Regions from separate parts of the Pseudoalteromonas pernae genome, predicted to be linked through region 1. Evidence: predicted binding sites of a transcription regulator. Region 1 holds the regulator's gene; the other holds the start of a gene.

What was found. The regulator MetJ, encoded in region 1, represses methionine synthesis genes. The targets are predictions, from matches to a motif close to TAGACGTCTAGACGTCTA.
Region 2: the regulator MetJ is predicted to act here: its motif matches at 1,584-1,601, upstream of V1358_RS13925 (methylenetetrahydrofolate reductase).

What each region holds. Positions count from the first base shown of each region.
Region 1 covers NZ_JBDODM010000007.1:125,137-128,302, reverse strand. The annotation lists gene V1358_RS15650 (malic enzyme-like NAD(P)-binding protein) at 131-1,378, shown strand; gene metJ (met regulon transcriptional regulator MetJ) at 1,496-1,816, opposite strand; gene metB (cystathionine gamma-synthase) at 1,994-3,151, shown strand; gene metL (bifunctional aspartate kinase/homoserine dehydrogenase II) at 3,153-3,166, shown strand, end outside.
Region 2 covers NZ_JBDODM010000005.1:303,336-306,501, reverse strand. The annotation lists gene V1358_RS13930 (S41 family peptidase) at 1-453, opposite strand, end outside; gene V1358_RS13925 (methylenetetrahydrofolate reductase) at 580-1,536, opposite strand; gene V1358_RS13920 (M16 family metallopeptidase) at 1,801-3,166, shown strand, end outside.

The DNA of each region.
Region 1 (3,166 bases):
CTTGGTGCTAACTACGTTTAAATTCGCGCAACAGGATAGACCTGATATTGCTTGGAATATGAGACTAAAAGCAGTATGGTTTGCGGTATACCTGAACTCTCACAAACATTTCTAGCAGGATATTTAATTCATGTCAGACTTTCGTCAAAAAGCGCTCGATTATCACGCCAATCCCGTTCCCGGTAAAATCAGTATTGAGCTGACTAAAAGTGCAGAAACAGTTAACGATCTCGCCTTAGCGTACAGCCCTGGTGTTGCTGAGCCTGTGCGCGAAATCGCGGCAGATCCAAATAACGCTTATAAGTACACAGCCAAAGGCAATATGGTTGCGGTTATTTCCAATGGTACCGCGATTTTAGGGCTGGGAAACTTAGGTCCACTAGCTTCTAAGCCTGTTATGGAAGGTAAGGCGCTGTTATTCAAACGCTTTGCTGGCCTTGACTCAATCGACATCGAAGTAAAACACCGTACAACCGAAGATTTCATCAATACTGTAGAGAATATTGCTGACACGTTTGGTGGTATCAATCTAGAAGACATCAAAGCACCTGAGTGCTTTGAAATTGAAAAAGCGTTGATCGAACGTTGTAACGTGCCTGTATTCCATGATGACCAACACGGTACTGCGATTGTAACTGCTGCGGGCATGTTGAACGCACTTGAGATTCAAGGTAAAGACATTCGTGATGCACTCATTGTATGTTTAGGTGCTGGTGCGGCGGCTGTTGCATGTATGGAGCTACTAATTAAGTGTGGTGCACAGCGTGAGCACATTTACATGCTGGACCGCAAAGGCGTTATTCATACACGTCGCGACGATTTGAATGAGTATAAACAGCTGTTTGCGAACAACACTGACAAGCGTACTTTGCAAGACGTAATTGCCGATGCAGACGTATTTGTGGGTGTATCTGGCCCAGATTTGTTGTCAGCTGAAGATCTAAAATTGATGGCAGACAAGCCAGTTGTATTTGCTTGTTCAAACCCAGATCCTGAAATCAAGCCTGAGCTAGCGCACAGTGCTCGTAAAGATTTGATCATGGCAACAGGTCGTTCTGATTATCCAAACCAAGTAAACAATGTGCTTTGTTTCCCATTCATTTTCCGTGGTGCGTTAGATGTACGTGCAACAGCAATTAATGACGAGATGAAGATTGCGGCTGTGGAAGCGATTCGTAGCATCGCAAAAGAGCCGGTTCCAGCTGAAGTGCTAAAAGCATCAGGTGTGACTGAGTTGGAGTTTGGCCCACAATACATTATTCCAAAGCCAATGGATCCACGTTTATTGCCGCGTGTGGCGAGGGCGGTAGCACAGGCAGCGGTGGCATCTGGTGTTGCGCAAGTGGAATTAGCACCCGATTACATGAACGATAAGTAATCACAGAGTGTGTTCTGCATTCAATGCAGTGAAACTATTACAGTAAAAAGCCCCAACATGAGTTGGGGCTTTTTTATTTGGATACCCAGTTGCAATGACTTGGGTGTTAAAAAGTTCTTAGTCCTCGCCGATGATAGGAACTTCTAACCCCATTTCTTCCATGATCTTGCGAACTTCTTGCGGCACCTTTTCCGGGTTGTCTTTACGAAGATCTTCATCATCGGGTAAAGGTTGTCCTGTGAATGCATGTAAAAATGCCTCACATAACAACTCACTATTTGTTGCGTGACGAAGGTTGTTTACCTGACGGCGCGTCCTTTCATCAGTTAATACTTTTAAAACATTGAGCGGGATCGAAACGGTAATCTTTTTTACCTGTTGGGCTTTCTTACCGTGTTCCGCATAAGGGTGAATATACTCACCGTTCCACTTGGCCATAATTAGAGTCTTATTTTTTGGTCACTTAGGCATCAATAAGGGCGAAATTTTATCGTGTTGGAAAGGATAGTCAAATATTCCTCATTTAGCTATTTAGACGTATAAATGTTTTGACTTCCACGGTTTGTTATTTTAACCTTTTAGACGTCTAAACATCCACGCCAGTTTGGAGGCGCTATGACCAAATTAAAAAATGAGACCCTTGCTGTTCGTCACGGAATCGAAGTTGACCAACATCATGGTGCAGTGGTACCTCCGCTTCATTTATCAACTACCTATTCTTTAGCTGACTTTGCTACTAAGCGCCAATTTGATTATGGCCGCAGTGGTAATCCGAACAGGGATACACTGGCGCAATTATTAGCACAGCTAGAAGGTGGCGAGCGCGGAATAATCACTGCGACTGGCATGGCCGCAGTGCATTTGGTGACGCAACTGCTTACCCCGCAAGACACAATAGTAATCCCTCATGATTGTTATGGTGGTAGTTATCGCCTGTTTACGTCTTTGGCAAAACGTGGACTGTTTAAATTAGTCGTTTTGGATTTGACGCGTCCAGAGTGCTCTGAAGGTATTAAAGAGAGTAAGCCTAAAATCGTTTGGATTGAGACGCCGAGTAACCCTATTCTACGCTTAACCGATATTCGTCAGGTCTGTGATGCCGCGAAGCAGGTCGGTGCATTAGTTGCTGCGGATAACACCTTTTTATCACCGGCACTGCAAAACCCGCTGGCGCTTGGATGTGACATCGTTGTGCATTCGACAACGAAATATATTAATGGCCATTCCGATGTGGTTGGTGGCGCCTTAATCACTAAGTCTGCTGAGCTAGGTGAGGAACTCGCGTGGTGGGCGAATAATATTGGTATTACCGGCGCGCCGTTTGATAGTTTCTTAACTCTTCGCGGCATTCGCACGTTAAAGCTGCGTCTGCGTCAGCACGAGGAAAATGCGATGGCCATTGCGGAATTTTTAGCACGGCACCCAAGTGTTGAGCACGTTTACTATCCGGGTCTGGAGTCGCATCCCCAGCATGAACTTGCAAAGCAGCAACAGGCAGGGTTCGGCGGTATGGTGAGCTTTGATATTAAAGGTGGGCTCAAAGACAGCGCAAAATTCTTAACCTCAGTGAATCAATTTACTTTGGCTCAATCACTCGGTGGAGTCGAAAGCCTCATTTGTCACCCCGCGACCATGACGCATGCAGGTATGGATGAGCAGGCTCGTTTAGAAGCTGGTGTGGGAGACACAATGATCCGCATTTCTGTAGGTATTGAAGATAAAGATGACCTAATTGCCGATCTAGAACACGCGTTTGCGCAGTTGGAGAGTTGAAATGACGCAAGTAGT
Region 2 (3,166 bases), on a different contig from region 1:
AATACTTTTGTCGCCACCAAGTTTGCCGCTTATTGAAATTAAACCATCCACTATATTTACTTCAAATGGGAATAATCCATTTTTCCCCTCAGTGATTTGTTCTACCAGACGACGCTGACTTGGGACCATGATATTCATATGTCCGTCATTGAACTGGCCATTCAAAATACTAATGTGTGCGAGAAAATCGTTTACATTCAAGGGCGAGTTAAGCTTGCTTTTCAGCTCCTTTAAATTATTTTCAAATGTATTGATATCCGCTATACGTAAAGACAGATTTGGGTGGGTGTTTTTGGTCCACTGCCACCATTTATCAATGTCTTCATGCATTTGTTGAGGTGTGAGTGTAGGCTCTAGAGCGTTTATAGCAGTTGAATCAGAGCTGGCCCATACCTGCAAAGAAAGTATTGTTATTAATAGTATTGAGAGTCTAATTAGTTTTGCAACGTACATTGTTAAGTCCTTTTTTATTGGAGTTAGACGCAGTAAGTTGCTAAAGCGTTTAAATAGCGGGGAAATAAAAAAGCGCCACCGAATTAGGTAGCGCAACGTAGAGCAAAAGAAAATGAAGGGAGGGAGTTAGGCTATTTGGCGCTCCGCTAAACTCAATTCCATGGTTGCTTTAAGCAAGCGATAAAGATTGATAGACGCATCGATTTCTTCTTTACGATTAGTCAAAGATTCAATATTTAAGCCTAGTGGCACATCTAAGTGCGCACAGCTACGTAGAATTAAATCAAGATTCTCACGGCAGATACGCACTGATTCACTCAACGTATTTTCGGCATCAAGCATACGGTACTTAGTTGCCTCGGGCACGGAAATGCCTAGCCACTGCATAAACTCTAATGTTTTCTCACCACCACAAGGCGTAAAGGTAAGGATAATACGTTTTGGCTCAAGACCTTGTTGGCGACAACTGCGAGCATAGCTAGTGATTAAATCTATCGTCGCTTGGGCGTTATATACAGCCTGTGAAATGAAAAACTTACAACCTTGTTGAGTCTTAGTTAATAGACGCTCATGCTCATTGCCTTTACTTGCATGGCGCTCAGCAATGGTGACTCCACCTAAAAAGAAGTCATGGTCATGTTCGCCGAGGTGCTTATAGGCATCGTTTAAACTGAGCTTTACGTCGCCCGTTGATGAAGGGCTGCCAACCAGTACAAGGTTATTTAGGTTATGTTCCTCGTGAGTTGCGTCTAGCCACTGGTTAAATTCAGCTCCACTACGTTGTGCAACGCTTTTGTATGTGATCACATCAAGGTGCGATAATCGGCGTAGTAGGCGACTGTAACGACGTGGGTCGATGGTTTCTTTAAATGGGAACGGTCTTGGCGCGCTGATTCGACTGCTTTCATCTTGAATGTCGTAGACAACCACGCCGTCGTATTCGATTTCATGCAAGCGGCCAAGTAGCTTCTCAGCAATTGCTTGTAGCTTAATGTCGTCGGTGTCAAATTTTGGCGGTGTCGTACCTATGAGGTACACCCCTTGACGAGCATCCTCAATTTTCTCTTGCAGTGTTAGCGCCATGATCCTCATTCCCATATGCAGTTAATGAAATAACTATAACAGCCATTTAGACGTCTAAACAGCTTTTTGTTATGAAACTTCCTCAATGAACTTGAATTGCATTCATGTTATGGCTCATTCCTTCGTGAGTAGGTCCTCGTTGTTTACGGACAGACACATTTGTTTACAGCAAAAATATCGCAAGATTGACGCCCCAAGAATGAATTTATTGCATAATGATTTCGACAAAAATCAGAATTAAATAAACTATAAAGGGTAGGAACGATGAAACTATCAGTTATTGCTTCTGGTATTGCACTGGCGCTTGCGCTCGGTGGTTGCCAAAGCACGCAAACGACACAAACAGGCGCGGCCTCTGCGGCGGTAGCGCAGCAAAGTCAAAAAGTATTTTCACAAGACTACGTATTAGAAGAACTTGATAACGGTCTACGTGTAATGGTTGTGAAAACCGATTACCCCGACGTGGTTTCACTGCAAATTCCTGTTTCTGTAGGTTCACGAAATGAAGTTGAAGCGGGCAAAACAGGTTTTGCACACTTCTTTGAACACATGATGTTTAAAGGCTCTGAGAAATTCCCTGAAGACGTGTACGCAGACATCATGAAAAACTCAGGTGTTGATAATCGTGCCTACACCACGAATGACTACACCAACTACCACTTAAATTTCTCTAAACAGCACTTAGACAAAGTGTTGGAAGTGAAGGCGGATGTATTCCAAAACCTCAGCTATACCGAAGAGCAATTCCGTACAGAAGCGTTAACAGTAAAGGGCGAATACCTAAAAAATAACGCCAGCCCAATTCGTAAATTACTCTCTGCGGTGCGTAAAGAAGCGTTCGACAAGCACACCTATAAACACACCACTATGGGCTTTTTTGAAGACATTGAAGCAATGCCTGATCAAAGTGCGTACGGACAAACCTTCTTTGAGCGTTTTTACAAACCAGAATATGTATCGCTAGTAATTGTTGGTGATGTTGACCCTCAAGAAACCATCAAAATGGTGAAAAAGCATTGGGGTAATTGGCAGCGAGGTGATTACCAAGCAGATATCCCTGTTGAGCCAAAGCAAGCTGCACCTCGGTATGTGCATGAACAGTACGAAGGGTTGCCGGGTCATTGGTTGCTAGTGTCTTACAAAGGCACGCAATGGAACCCAAATACTAAAGACCGAGCAGCACTGGACTTACTATCGCAGCTTTATTTCTCTGAAAACTCAGAGCTATATCAGCAGCTTGTAGTAGAAAAGCAAATCGCATCACAAATGTTTACGTATAACCCAGAAACCAAAGATCCAGGTTTACTGCACGTATTTGTAAAAGTAGATGATGAAGCTGATTTAGCTGTAGTGCGTGACGCAATCAACGAGACGTATGCAAAAGCGCGTACTGAGCTGGTGGATGAAAGCAAGCTCGCTGCATTGAAATCAAACGCGAAATACAGCTTTATCAATAGCTTGGATTCATCGCAAGCAATTGCTTCAACGCTTGCGAGCTACATGCATTTTGAACGTGATCCAGAAGTGATTAACGCGCTATACCAAAGTGCAGACAGTGTTACCAGCGACGATATCCGTGCCATTGCTAATAAGTACTTCACCGACAATAGCCGCACAACAGTGACTATGT